One region of the Streptomyces sp. Edi4 genome, then DNA from elsewhere that is predicted to be linked to it. Evidence: riboswitches for the same ligand, from Rfam matches in the RefSeq annotation. Region 1 holds a riboswitch; the other holds the start of a gene.
What was found. A riboswitch is a leader RNA that binds a small molecule or an ion and turns the genes downstream of it on or off. The one in region 1 is predicted to bind glycine.
Positions count from the first base shown of each region.

Region 2: linked by a shared signal. The riboswitch ahead of gcvT (glycine cleavage system aminomethyltransferase GcvT) and the one ahead of gcvP (aminomethyl-transferring glycine dehydrogenase) in region 1 are both predicted to bind glycine.

Region 1 covers NZ_JBEJGY010000004.1:1,245,579-1,252,736, forward strand. Annotated here, with positions in the region: gene gcvP (aminomethyl-transferring glycine dehydrogenase) at 1-2,187, opposite strand, end outside; glycine riboswitch at 2,382-2,489, opposite strand; gene ABR738_RS07675 (PRC-barrel domain-containing protein) at 2,626-3,009, shown strand; gene ABR738_RS07680 (DNA polymerase IV) at 2,919-4,523, opposite strand; gene ABR738_RS07685 (MerR family transcriptional regulator) at 4,614-5,201, opposite strand; gene ABR738_RS07690 (bifunctional nuclease family protein) at 5,424-5,897, opposite strand; gene ftsR (transcriptional regulator FtsR) at 5,951-6,694, opposite strand; gene ABR738_RS07700 (double zinc ribbon and FHA domain-containing protein) at 6,715-7,158, opposite strand, start outside.
Region 2 covers NZ_JBEJGY010000004.1:5,793,587-5,800,744, forward strand. Annotated here, with positions in the region: gene glyA (serine hydroxymethyltransferase) at 1-939, opposite strand, end outside; gene gcvH (glycine cleavage system protein GcvH) at 978-1,352, opposite strand; gene gcvT (glycine cleavage system aminomethyltransferase GcvT) at 1,453-2,580, opposite strand; glycine riboswitch at 2,734-2,831, opposite strand; gene ABR738_RS28420 (AAA family ATPase) at 3,086-3,742, shown strand; gene ABR738_RS28425 (enhanced serine sensitivity protein SseB) at 3,882-4,655, shown strand; gene ABR738_RS28430 (enhanced serine sensitivity protein SseB C-terminal domain-containing protein) at 4,833-5,630, shown strand; gene ABR738_RS28435 (ABC transporter permease) at 6,060-7,064, shown strand; gene ABR738_RS28440 (ABC transporter substrate-binding protein) at 7,145-7,158, shown strand, end outside.

The sequences.
Region 1 (7,158 bases):
GGCGCGCACGCCGACCGGGCCGACGCCGGGGCCGCCGCCGCCGTGCGGGATGCAGAACGTCTTGTGCAGGTTGAGGTGTGAGACGTCGCCGCCGAACTTGCCCGGCTTGGCGAGGCCCACCAGCGCGTTGAGGTTCGCGCCGTCCACATACACCTGGCCGCCGGCCTCGTGGACCTGGGCACAGATGTCGGCGACGTGCTCCTCGAACACGCCGTGCGTGGACGGGTAGGTGATCATCAGCACCGACAACTCGTCGCGGTACTGCTCGATCTTGGCGCGCAGGTCGGCGGCGTCGACCTCGCCGTCGTCGGCGGTCTTGACGACGACGACCTTCATGCCGGCCATCACGGCGCTCGCGGCGTTGGTGCCGTGGGCGGAGGAGGGGATGAGGCAGACGGTGCGCTGGGTGTCGCCGTTGGCGCGGTGGTAGGCGCGCACCGCGAGCAGGCCGGCGAGCTCGCCCTGGGAGCCGGCGTTGGGCTGGATGGACACCGCGTCGTACCCGGTGACCTCGGCCAGGCGCTCCTCGAGCTCGCGGATGAGCGTGAGGTAGCCGGCGGCCTGCTCGACCGGCGCGAAGGGGTGGATCTGCCCGAACTCGGGCCAGGTCACCGGCTCCATCTCGGTCGTCGCGTTCAGCTTCATGGTGCAGGAGCCGAGCGGGATCATGCCGCGGTCGAGCGCGTAGTCGCGGTCGGCGAGCCTGCGCAGGTACCGCAGCATCGCGGTCTCGGAGCGGTGCTGGTGGAAGACCGGGTGGGTCAGGAACTCATCGGTGCGCAGCAAGGCGTCCGGCAGGGTGTCCGCGGCCGTGGCGTCCAGCGCGTCCACATCGGCGCCGGTCCCGAACGCGCCCCAGACGGCGGCCAGTTGGGCCCGCGTGGTGGTCTCGTCACAGGAGAGGGAGACGGTGTCCGCGTCGACCTGGTGGAGGTTGACCCCGCCTTCGCGGGCGGCGGCGACGGCCTTGGCGGCCCGGCCGGGCACGCGCACGGTGAGGGTGTCGAAGTAGGCCTCGTGGACGACGTCGACGCCGGCGGCCCGCAGGCCCTCGGCCAGCAGCACGGCGTAGCGGTGGGTGCGCCGGGCGATCTGGCGCAGACCGTCCGGGCCGTGGTAGACGGCGTACATCCCCGCCATGACGGCGAGCAGCACCTGCGCGGTGCAGATGTTGCTGGTCGCCTTCTCGCGGCGGATGTGCTGCTCGCGGGTCTGCAAGGCAAGGCGGTAGGCCTTGTTGCCGTCGGCGTCGACGGAGACGCCGACGAGACGGCCGGGCAGGCTGCGGGCGAACTTCTCCTGGACCGCCATGAATCCGGCGTGCGGGCCGCCGAAGCCCATCGGAACGCCGAAGCGCTGGGTGGCGCCGACGGCGATGTCCGCGCCGAGGGAGCCGGGCGAGGCGAGCAGGGTGAGCGCGAGCAGGTCGGCGGCGACGGTGACGATCGCGCCCAGCTCGTGGGCGGCGTCGATGACCGGCTTGAGGTCGCGGACCTGGCCGGAGGCGCCGGGGTACTGGAGCAGCACACCGAAGACACCGCGCTCGGCGATCTCGGCGGGGATGCCCTCGCTCAGGTCCGCGACGACGACCTCGACCCCGGTGGGCTCCGCGCGCGTCTGGATCACGGCGATCGTCTGCGGCAGGGTGTCGGCGTCGATGAGGAAGACACCGCCCTTGACCTTGCCGACGCGCCGCGACAGGGCGAGGGCTTCGGCCGCCGCGGTGCCCTCGTCGAGCAGCGAGGCGCCGGAGGTCGGCAGGCCGGTCAGCTCGGCGACCATGGTCTGGAAGTTGAGCAGCGCCTCGAGGCGGCCCTGCGAGATCTCCGGCTGGTAGGGCGTGTACGCCGTGTACCAGGCGGGGTTCTCCATCACATTGCGCAGGATGACCGGCGGCGTGAAGGTGCCGTAGTAGCCGAGGCCGATCATGGGCGCGAGCACCTGGTTGCGATCGGCGAGCCGGCGCAGCTCGGCGAGCACTTCGGCCTCGGTCCGCGCCTCGGGCAGGCCCAGCGCCTCCGCGCTCTTGATGACGTCGGGGACGGCGGCGGCGGTCAGCTCGTCGAGCGAGCCGTATCCGACCTGCGCGAGCATCTTGGCCTGGGCCTCGGCGTCGGGCCCGATGTGGCGCTGCTCGAACGGAATGCCACGTTCCAGCTGGCTGAGCGGAATGCGGTTGGCGGTCATTACGGAGGCCTCCTGGTCGCACGACCTGCGAGGGGTACCACGGCGCGGGTACCCGGACGGCCTCCCCCTCTGTCATCTCAACCTGAGAGCTTCACCGGGACGCACGGGGGCGACCCGGTTTTCACCGTCGGTGAGGAAAGGATGTGCCCGGGCAGTGGTGCCCGCGCGTTCCCCGTCCTGCTTTCCAGAGTGACCTCGTCCGTGCGGTCCGTGGGCCTGAGAGATTCCGGGGAGGATTTGCTCCTTCGGCGCCCGCCGGGTGACTCGTCGAGTACGCCGGAGGGCTCTCCCGCACGGGGTCAGCAGCCGTTCGCCAGCCTACCAGCGCACTCCGAGCCGATTCTTTGTTCAACTGCCTCGAGTGGCCAACCCTCGCGATGTGCACTTTTGTAGTGCTTATGGAGCAGTTGTCACCGGTTGCGACCAGTTGGAGGGACCGTGCAGACCGATATCGATCCGCGCAGCCTGATCGGCCGCAAGGCGTACGACCGCAATGGACGCAAGATCGGAACGGTGGACGAGGTCTACCTCGATGACGCGACGGGCGCACCGGAGTGGGCCGCCGTGCGCACCGGCCTGTTCAGCCGGGACGCCTTCGTCCCCCTGGACCCCAGCACCCTGGTCGACGAGGCGCTGCACGTCCCCTTCGAGCGCAGCCTGATCAAGGAAGCGCCTGACTTCGGCGTGGGCCGCCACCTCTCCCCGGAGCAGGAGCTCCAGCTCTACCACCACTACGGTCTGGACATCTCCGCCCCCTCCCCCGATCCCGGCCCGCCGCCCTCCGACCGCGACTTCGGCCGGCTCGCGGGAGGCGACATCTGAGCCCTTCCGCCCCGGTCCTCGGGCCGGAGCCCGTCTTCGCGCCGGGACTGGCCCTCGGGCCGAGGGCCGCCCTCGGGCCGGGACCCCGCCTCGGGCCCGGGCCCGTCCTCGGCCCGCCCGTCGGGGCCGGGGAGAGCCGGCGCGTCCGGGGGGTGCTGCGAGGTCTCCGCCGGCTCCACAAGGGCCAGCGGCTCCCCGGGTGTGAGCCCGGGATCGTCCACCCTGAACGTCCGCACCCGCCCCGGCGCCCGTGACGTGGGCGTCTCGAAGCGCACGGTGACGCGCCCCACACCGCTGCCCTGCACCCAGCCCGGCCCGTACTCGCTGTGCCGCACGTCGTGCCCGGCCAGCCAGCGGCGCTGGGCCGGGTCCTCCACGGTCTCCGTCTCGGCGGCGGCCGCCGCCTCCTCCCGCTCGGGCTGCTCGTGCGCCGCCCGCTCCCCCGCCGCCTGCGCGAAAAGGTCCTCCTGCGTGAAGTCGGCGAGGCCGGTCACCCCCACCCCGAGCAGCCGCACCCCGCCCGTGGTGTCCACCGAGTCGAGCAGCCGCCCGGCCGCCTCCCGCACCACCGCGAGGTCGTCCGTCGGCCCGCGCAGCGTCTCGGACCTCGTCAGCGTCGAGAAGTCGAAACGTCTGACCTTGAGCACGATGGTGCGCCCGGAGTGGCCCGAGGCCCGCAGCCGGCCCACGCACCGCTCCGCGAGCCGACCCACCTCGGTCGTGATCCGCACCCGGTCGTGCAGGTCCACGTCGAAGGTGTCCTCCACCGACACCGATTTCGCGTCCCGCTCGGCCACCACCGGCCGGTCGTCGTAGCCGGATGCCATCCGGTGCACGGAGGCTCCGTGCGCCTTCCCGAGCAGCCGTACGAGCTCGTCCTCGCCCGCCTCGGACAGGTCGGCCACCGTGGTCATCCCCGCACGGCGCAGATGCTCGGCGGTGGCCGGGCCCACGCCCGGCAGGGTGCGCACCGGCATCGGGGCGAGAAGGGCGCGCTCGGTGCCGGGCTCGATCAGGAACAGCCCGTCCGGCTTGGCCTCCTCGGAGGCGATCTTGGCCAGCATCTTGGATCCGGCGAGCCCGACAGACCCGCTGAGCCCGGTGACCGCCCTGATGTCCCTCCGCAGCCGCTCACCGGCCTCGCGCGCCCCCGCCGCGTCATGGGCCACCCCGCCCGCCTCCAGGTCCACGAAGGCCTCGTCCAGGCTCAGCGGCTCGACCAGCGGCGACAGCCGCCGCAGCAGCTCCATCACCTGCTCGCTGATCGTGCGGTAGAGCTGGAAGCGCGGCACCAGATACGCCGCGTTCGGACACAGGCGCCGGGCCTGGGCCATGGGCATCGCCGAGCGCACCCCGAACACGCGCGCCTCGTACGACGCCGTGGAGACCACCCCGCGCGGCCCGAGCCCGCCCACGACGACCGGCTTTCCGCGCAGGCTGGGCTTGGATGCCTGCTCCGCTGCGGCGAAGAAGGCATCCATGTCCAGATGCAGGATGGTCGGCGCGGCTCTCACATCACTGATGCTGCCGTACGCCACTGACAATCGGCCCCGCGGCACCGACGGATCCGGGGCCGGCGCTGCCCGCCCGGCCCCGAAGAGGCGTCAGACGGCGCGATTGCGGCGCCTGGCCAGCTCGTCGGCCGGGTTGTGCCCGACCAGCGTCTCGCCGGTGTCCACGCGCTCACCGTGCAGCTGCGAAAGGGCCGACTCGACGTCCCGCCACACCACGCCCACGGCGATCCCGAAGATCCCCTGACCACCCTGGAGCAAGGTCACGACCTCGTCGGGCGATGAACACTCATAGACCGTGGCCCCGTCGCTCATCAGCGTCATCCGCTCAAGATCGCGATCTCCGCGCGCCCGCAGATGCTGGACGGCGGCGCGGATGTTCTGGAGGGCGACACCGGTGTCGAGGAAACGTTTGACGATCTTCAGGACGACGACGTCACGGAAGCTGTAGAGACGCTGGGTGCCCGAGCCGTGGGCCGGACGCACACTGGGTTCGACCAGGCCGGTACGGGCCCAGTAGTCGAGCTGGCGGTAGGTGATGCCCGCCGCCGCGCAGGCGGTGGGTCCCCGGTAGCCGATGGTGTCGGTGGCCGGATCGGCCGCACCGCCGTGAAGCGGGTACGGCCCGGTCTCTCCTGGACTTCGTCCGGGAGCGCCCCCTGCCGTACCGTCGCCGCTCATTCTCACGCCGACCCTCCGTCCTTGACCTGCCCACTCGACGGTAGGCAGTCACCCGGGGTGCGTCAACGATCGCCACACTCGGCACGCCGAGTGATAATCACCCTGAGAGTGGTTTCCCGTGTCCCGCTCGCGGGAAAAGCTTCTCGAATGCGCCGAAACTCCACCGGCACACGCCGCGCGCGGCATCACTGACAGGGCCGCCGGATCACCTGTGCCCGGTGCTCACTGGCTGTTGGTGCCGAAGTCCTCCGGCGAGATCTGGTCGAGGAATTCGCGGAACTTCTCCACCTCGTCCTCCTGCTCGTCCGGAATGGCGATACCGGCGTCGTCCAAGACGCCGTCACTGCCGTAGATCGGCGTTCCGGTACGCAGGGCCAGCGCTATGGCGTCGGACGGCCTGGCGCTCACCTCCACCCCACTGGCGAAGACCAGCTCCGCGTAGAAGACGCCTTCGCGCAGGTCCGTGATGCGGACCTCGGTCAGCTCCTGGCCAACGGCCTCCAGCACGTCCTTGAAAAGGTCGTGCGTCAGCGGCCGCGCCGGCGCCATCCCCTGCTGGGCGAAGGCGATCGCGGTCGCCTCCCCTGGACCGATCCAGATGGGGAGGTACCGATCGCCTCCCACTTCACGCAGGAGCACGATCGGTTGGTTGGAGGGCATTTCCACCCGGACACCCACGACGTCGAGCTCGTTCACACAGCAACCCTAGGACGTGCTCGGCAGGTTTGGGTAGTCGGGCACCCACAAGATCAGTGAAGCCGGACACCCAGGGCGGTCTGCACGAGTGCCGCGTGCAGGCGTACGGAGAGCGCGGCGAGCTCCTTGGTGGTGGCCTCCGCATGGGCCCTGGTCTGCGGATTGCGGTGCAGGCGCAGGGGCGCCACGACCTGCTCGACCAGACCCGCCTCACGATCCGCCGCCGCCTTCATGGCGCGCAGATGACGCGGTTCCAAACCGAAGCGCCCGAGGTCCGCCACCAGGCGCGCCACGTTCACCGACTCCGCGTCGAAGCCGCCCTCGGGACCAGGCGTGACCAGGCCGTACGACTCCCACTCGGCCAGCTCCGCCTCGCTGACCTCGGCGGCCGCCATGAGCTCCGCGCGGCCCACCCGGGCGGCGGTGGGCCGTTCGGGGTCGGGCTCGCCCCAGGAGCCCGGCAGCTCCCGGGAACCGCCAGGAGCGGGCAGCGAGGGCTGCTCGCCCCTGCTGAGCGCGTCCAGGTGCTCGCGGATGACCTTGAGCGGCAGATAGTGGTCGCGCTGCATCCGGAGCACCTGAGCCAGCCGCTCCACGTCACCGGCGGTGAACTTGCGGTACCCCGACGGCGTACGCCGGGGCTCCACCAGGCCCTCGGACTCCAGAAAACGGATCTTCGAGATCGTCACCTCGGGAAATTCCTCGCGCAACTGATTGAGCACGCCGCCGATGCTCATCAGCCGGCCGCCCTCGGCGGCGGTGCCGGAACCGGCACCGCCCGTCGGTGTATGCAGCATGGACCTTCCCTGGCTGGATCTCAGAGAGCGCGCTGGCTCGCGTAGAAGACCAGCCGGTACTTCCCGATCTGGACCTCGTCGCCATTGGCCAGGTCGACGGCGTCGATCCGCTCGCGGTTCACGTACGTGCCGTTGAGGCTTCCGACGTCGGAGACCGTGAAGCGCCCGTCGGGACCCCGCCGGAACTCCACGTGGCGGCGGGAGACCGTCACGTCGTCCAGGAAGATGTCGCTCTGCGGGTGACGGCCGGCCGTGGTCAGCTCGCCGTCGAGCAGGAATCGGCTTCCCGAGTTGGGCCCCCGGCGCACCACCAGGAGCGCCGAACCCAGCGGCAGCGCGTCCACGGCGGCCTGGGCCTCCGGGGAGAGCGAGGGCAGCTGCGTCTGGCCGGTCACCTCGGCGTCGTACGCCTCGAGACCCGAGATGGAGATGGTCGAGGTGGTCTCCGAAGCGCGCTCCGGAAC
Region 2 (7,158 bases), 4.5 Mb from region 1:
GGTCAGGACGTCCACGCCCACCGCCTTGACGTCGTCCTGGACCAGGCGCTCGGCCAGGATCCGGGCGCCGTCCAGGGTGCGCTGCTGGCGCTCCTTGAACTCGGGGGACGCCGCGACCTTGAAGGACACCGCCTTCGCCGCGATCACGTGCTCAAGGGGGCCGCCCTGCTGGCCGGGGAAGACCGCCGAGTTGATCTTCTTGGCGAGTTCCTGCGTCGAGAGGATCACACCGCCGCGCGGACCGCCGAGGGTCTTGTGCGTGGTGGTGGTCACGACGTGGGCGTGCGGGACGGGGTTGGGGTGCAGACCCGCGGCGACCAGGCCCGCGAAGTGGGCCATGTCGACCATCAGGTAGGCGCCGACCTCGTCCGCGATGCGGCGGAAGGCGGCGAAGTCCAGCCGGCGCGGGTAGGCGGACCAGCCGGCCACGATCAGCTGCGGCTTGGCCTCCTTGGCCAGGCGCTCGACCTCGGCCATGTCGACCTCGCCGGTCTCGTCCACGTGGTAGGGGACCACGTTGTAGAGCTTGCCGGAGAAGTTGATCTTCATGCCGTGGGTCAGGTGACCGCCGTGGGCCAGGTTCAGACCCATGATCGTGTCGCCCGGCTTGAGCAGCGCGAACATGGCCGCCGCGTTGGCCTGGGCGCCCGAGTGCGGCTGCACGTTGGCGGCCTCGGCGCCGAACAGCGCCTTGACGCGGTCGATCGCGATCTGCTCGACCACGTCGACGTGCTCGCAGCCGCCGTAGTAGCGGCGGCCCGGGTAGCCCTCGGCGTACTTGTTGGTGAGGACCGAGCCCTGGGCCTCCATGACCGCGACCGGAGCGAAGTTCTCCGAGGCGATCATTTCGAGGGTGGACTGCTGACGGTGGAGCTCGGCGTCGACGGCGGCGGCGACGTCCGGGTCCAGCTCGTGGAGGGGCTGGTTCAGAAGCGACATCAGACGATCCCTGTTTCCCTGTATCCCTGTGGTGCGGGTCAGCTGGCGAAGTCGGTGTACTCGGCGGCGGTGAGCAGGTCGCCCGGCTCGTCCGTGACCTTCACCTTGAACAGCCAACCGCCCTCGAAGGGGGCCGAGTTGACCAGCGAAGGGTCGTCCACGACGTCCTGGTTGGCCTCGACGACCTCGCCCGTGACCGGGGAGTACAGGTCGCTGACCGACTTGGTGGACTCCAGCTCGCCGCAGGTCTCGCCCGCCGTCACCGTGTCACCCACCTCGGGAAGCTGTACGAACACGACGTCACCGAGCGCGTTGGCCGCGTGCTCCGTGATGCCGACCGTCGACACGCCGTCCTCGGCGTTCGACAGCCACTCGTGCTCCTTGCTGTAGCGCAGCTGCTGGGGGTTGCTCATGACCTGAATTCTCCTGTACGCGGGGAAGTGCTGCTGACGGGGTCTCGAGAAGTGTCGCGGAAGGCGAGAGACGAGAGGGGGAGGGGAAGAAGGACGCGCGTCACTTCTGGCGCTTGTAGAAGGGGAGCGCGACGACCTCGTAGGGCTCGTGCGTCCCGCGGATGTCGATGCCGACCCCGGCCGTGCCCGGCTCGGCGTACGCCGCGTCCACGTAGGCCATGGCGATCGGCTTGCCCAGCGTCGGCGACGGCGCGCCCGAGGTGACCTCGCCCACGGTCTCGCCCCCGGCTCCGCCCGCGGCGACCACGGCGAACCCGGCGCGCGGCACCCGGCGGCCCTCGGCGATCAGTCCGACCAGCTTGCGCGGCGGGTTCGCGCCGGCCTTCTCGGCGGCGGCCTCCAGAGCGGCGCGGCCCACGAAGTCACCGTCCTTCTCGAACTTGACGACCCGGCCGAGGCCGGCGTCGAAGGGGGTGAGCGCGGTCGTCAGCTCGTGCCCGTACAGCGGCATGCCCGCTTCCAGGCGCAGCGTGTCGCGGCAGGACAGGCCGCACGGCACAAGGCCCGCGTCCGCTCCGGCCTCGGTCAGCGCGCGCCACAGCCGCTCGGCGTGCTCGGGCGCCACGAACAGCTCGAAGCCGTCCTCGCCGGTGTAGCCGGTGCGGGCGATGAGCGCGGGCACGCCCGCGACGGTGCCGGGCAGGCCCGCGTAGTACTTCAGGCCGTCCAGGTCGGCGTCCGTCACGGACTTCAGGATGCCGGGGGACTCGGGGCCCTGGACCGCGATCAGCGCGTAGGCGTCGCGGTCGTCGCGGACCTCGGCGTCGAAGCCGGCCGCGCGTTCGGTGATCGCGTCCAGCACGATCTGAGCGTTGCCCGCGTTGGCGACCACCATGTACTCGGTCTCGCCCAAGCGGTAGACGATCAGGTCGTCGACGATGCCGCCGTCCTCCTGGCAGATCATCGTGTAGCGGGCGCGGCCCACGCCGATGGTGGCGATGTTGCCGACGAGCGCGTAGTTCAGCGCCTTCATGGCCTCGGGGCCCGTGACGGTGATCTCGCCCATGTGGGAGAGGTCGAAGAGCCCGGCGCGGGTCCGTACGGCGTTGTGCTCGTCGCGCTCGCTCCCGTACCGCAGCGGCATGTCCCAGCCCGCGAAGTCGGTCATCGTGGCGCCCAGCGATCGATGCAGGGCATCGAGGGAGGTGAGGCGGGGGGCGTTGCTCATGGATGGTGCTCCAAGGTCCCGGGGCATGACGGTCGAGGACATCCTCCCCATCTGTCATCGGAACCTGAGAGGTTCACCGGCGCGCGCTGCGCGGCTCGGCTTGCACCTTGGGTGGGACCGCCCGGCAGGGGACAGCCCGCTTTTCAGATCTGCCTCACCCGCGCGGTACGGGGCCTGAGAGATTCAAGGGAGGAACTTGCTCCTTCGGCGCCCCAGCTCACAGCTGCTGAGGACTCTCCCGCGCGGATTCGAACGGCCGGTATGCAGTTGGCGCGCACATCATTGCACGCATCCCGAGGACGGCACATCGCCGGTGACCCATTACCGGCTCTTTACACTCCCTGGGCAAGGAACGCGGGAGCGAACAGGGGGGAGTGCCATGACGGCGGACCACAGGACCGGTCGGGTGCGGGAGGTGCCCGCGCCGGACGGCCGGAAGGCGAGGCTGACGGTACCGGCGGCGCGCCGGGCACGCTCGGGGCGACCGGGGCCCGGGGTGTCAGAGGTGTCTGAGGTGCCCAAGGCGCCCGAGGTGCACAAGGCGCCCGAGGTGCACAAGGCGCCCGATGTGCCCAAGGTACCCAAGGTGTCCGGGACGGTATGGGATCTGCGGGGGCGGCCCGGGCTCACCCCGCCGGAGCTCCTGTTCGACGCGGGTGACGTCGTGGTGGTGTCCGGCCTGCCCGGCAGCGGCAAGACGACTTTGATGCGCCGCGCCGTCACCGACCGCAGGATCGACTCCCAGGACACCCGGCTCGCCTGGCAGCGCGCACTGCCCGGCATCCCCTACCTCCTGTACCGCCCGCTCACCCGCACCGCGCACTTCGCGCGGACCTGGTGGGCGCTGCGCTCGGGCGACAGCCTCGTCGTGCACGACTGCGGCACCCAGGCCTGGGTGCGGCACTGGCTGGGGCGGGGCGCGCGGCGCAGGGGACGCGCACTGCGTCTGGTCGTGCTCGACGTGCCGGCCGGCACCGCTCTGGAGGGCCAGGCCGCGCGGGGCCGCTGGGTGTCGGCGTACGCCTTCGCCCGGCACCGCGGCGCCGCCCGCCGCCTGATCGCCCAGGTCGAGGCCGGGCGGCTGCCGACCGGCTGCGCCAGCGCCGTCCTGCTCGACCGGGAGTCGGCCTCCGTGCTGCGACGGATCGGCTTCACCGAGTGAGGCGCGCGGGCGTGCGCCGGGCCCTGGCCCCGTCGGCTTTCTTCCGGCCAGGGGTGCGGCGTTAGGGTCGAGGTGCACGGCCGCGCAGGAGCCGGGCACGCGGCGGGGGTCGGGGACAGTCGGGGGAGAGGGACGGCACATGAACTTTCCGGAGCAGGTGTTCGCGCATCCGCACGGCGGCGGAGGCTGGCCGGGCAACGAGCTCGAAGAGGTGCTGGCCGCGGCTGTCGGGCAGCCCGACGCGGGTCCGCGCCTGATAGAGGTCCTGGGCCGCAACGCGGTGTGGGTGCCGCTGCCCAACGGCGGCAGCCAGGACAGCACCGACCTCGACCTGCCCACCCTGGAGCTGGACGGCGCCCCCTATGTCCCCGTCTACAGCTCCGAGCAGCAGTTCATGCAGTGCGTAGGTGCCCATATGTCGTTCGCGGTGGCGCCCGCCGTCGAGTTCGCGCGCGGGCTCCCGCCGCAGCTCGGCATCGTGGTCAACCCCGAGGGCACCGTCGGCATGCCGCTGCCCCCGCCCGCCGTGGCCGAGCTGTGCCGTACCGGGCGTACCGCACTCGATGGACCCGCGTCCGGCGCCCGGGTACGCCTCTTCGAGCCGGACTGGCAGGAGGACCCGGTGCAATTCCTCGGCGTCGCGGCCGAGGAGTTCGAGGCGACCGGCGTGGTGCTCAGCGCCCGCCGCGCGCTCGCCTCCATCGAGGGCGACGCGCCCACCCTCTTCATCGGCGTGGAGTTCTCCACCTGGGACGGCGCGGGACGCGGGGCCCCCATGGAGGCACTGGGCCGGGCGCTCGGCCGCGCCCCGGTCGGCTGGCCGGTCCACCTGGTCCTGCTCGATGTGACACAGGATCCCGTCGCCACCTGGATGCGTGAGCGGGTACGCCCCTTCTATACGCGGGCCCAGTAACAACCGCCGGGCGCCTCGCGGCAGGTCCTCGCCGGGTCATGGCGGTGTCTGCGCGGCGGCTTAACCTGGTTTCATGACCCTTGCAGCCCCGCAGCCGCACGCGCGTGCCCGGGGCTGCGGGGCTGCGGGGTGGCGCAGGACGTCGGCACGGTGGATCGAAGAGGGGCGGAACCCAGGGTGAGCGCGTCAGGCACCGCCGCGGCCGGGCAGGTCGAGCACATGCTGCGCCAGGTGACGCCCGGGCGCTACGACGTGTACGAGGCGCTGCTGCACGCGCTCGCCGACCCCGCGTCCGGCCGGCTGTGGATGCTCCTGTGGAACGGCACGCCGGGCTCGCCGGACGCCCAGTACGGCACCATGGAGGTCGACGGCGTCGCGTACGCGCCCTGTGTGACCTCGTCGCAGGAGCTCTCCGCCAGCGGCTGGAACCGGGCGCACGAGGTGACCGGCGCCCTCGACGTCGCCCGCGCCCTCTACCCCGACCGGTACGGGATCTGGCTCAATCCGCATGCCCCCGGCGGCGGCGTCGGCATCCCCTGGACCGACCTGCGGCGGATCGCCACCGGCCTCGACCGGATGCCCGCAGGACCGCTCAGGCTCTGCGAACCGGCCGTCGAGGTACCGCAGTTCTACGCCCTGCTCGCGCAGAACGCGCACCACACCCCGGCCGTGCGCTCCCTGCGCCGCGCCTGGGTGCAGCCCGCGCTCGGCGCGCCCTACCTCGCCATCGGTCTCGATCTGTACGACTTCGGCGCCACGTCCGTGGAGGCCGTGCGGGCGATGATGCGCCAGTCGGCGGCCGCCGTGCCGGACGGGCTCGCCGTCTCCGCGGTCGCCATGTCGGACGCGTACGACCCCGTCTGCATGTGGCTGAAAGCCCACGCACGCCCGTTCTACGACCGTGAGGCAAGCGCCGCTCCGGCCCCCGGAACGTCCGGCTACGGCTACCCGCCGGCCGCCCCGCGCGCCTACTGAGTCCGCCCCGGCGGCCGCGCGGCTCCTCCGGCGCGCGCACCGGGCTCCGCCGCGTGAGGCTCCCACCAGGGCGGACGCGGTCAACTTCCCCCGCGCGCCTGGGGAATGTCCGTTCTGATGGGGCGAAGACCGCAATGGCCCCGCGTGTCACATGCGCCCCAACTTCCGCATGTCCGACCCCTGTTAACCCGCGTCCGCATAACGGAAACCCCCTTTCCGCATCACGTTTGCGCATACTTTCGCCGTCAGGTCTGGCGGGTGATCGCGACGCCATTGAAGACTCCCGGCATGCAGGGCCGTTCGGGCCCGTGTGCGAGCAGCCCGACCCGCTGCCCGGTGTCGCCCCCCGCTCGCACTGCTGATGGGAACGCGCCGCTACAGCGGCAAGTGCGGGCCGGTCACCGCCGGTTGAGAGGGGTCCTTGCCACGATGACGGCACCATTGCACGACACACCCGCCGACGCGGACCCGACCGCCGACCTCGGCGCCACGCCGAGCGACGAGACCAGAGCGGTCGAGGGGCGTTCGCTGGGCCGTATCGCCTGGAACCGGCTGAAGAAGGACAAGCTCGCCCTCACTGGTGGCATCGTTGTCGTGTTCCTGGTCCTCGTCGCGATCTTCGCGCCGTGGATCGTCGACGCGTTCGGCCATCCGCCGGAGGAGTTCCACGAGGACCAGATCGACCCGCTGCTCTCCACGCCGACCGGCAGCTGGGGCGGCATCAACTCCCACTTCCTGCTGGGAGTTGAGCCGGTCAACGGCCGCGACGTGTTCAGCCGCATCGTCTACGGCGCGCGCGTCTCGCTGCTCGTGGGCTTCCTCGCGGCGGTCTTCGCCGTCGTGGTCGGCACCGTGCTCGGCGTGATCGCCGGTTACTTCGGCGGCTGGCTCGACGCGATCATCAGCCGGGTGATGGACATGCTGCTCTCCTTCCCGCAGCTGCTCTTCATCATCGCCCTGATCTCCGTGGTCCCCAGCCAGCTCTTCGGCCTCAGCGGCACCGGAGTGCGGCTGCTCGTGATGATCCTCGTCATCGGCTTCTTCGGATGGCCGTACGTGGGGCGCATCGTGCGCGGCCAGACGCTGTCGCTGAGGGAGCGCGAGTACGTCGAGGCGGCGCGCAGTCTGGGCGCCGGCCGCGGCTACATCCTGTTCAAGGAGCTGCTGCCCAACCTGATCGCGCCGGTCACCGTCTACATGACGCTGATGATCCCGACGAACATCCTCACCGAGGCGGCGCTCAGCTTCCTGGGAGCGGGCGTCAAGCCGCCCACGTCCTCCTGGGGACAGATGCTGTCGACGGCGATCGCGACCTACCAGTCCGATCCGATGTTCATGATCATCCCGGGTGTGGCGATCTTCATCACCGTGATGGCGTTCAACCTCTTCGGCGACGGCGTCCGCGACGCCCTCGACCCGAAGGGCACCCGCTGATGCGGGAATTCACAGACTCCGGCCCGGCGCACCGCACGGGCCGCGACACGCAAGACGCCCACTACGGAGGAAGCGAGATCGTGACAACCCCAGG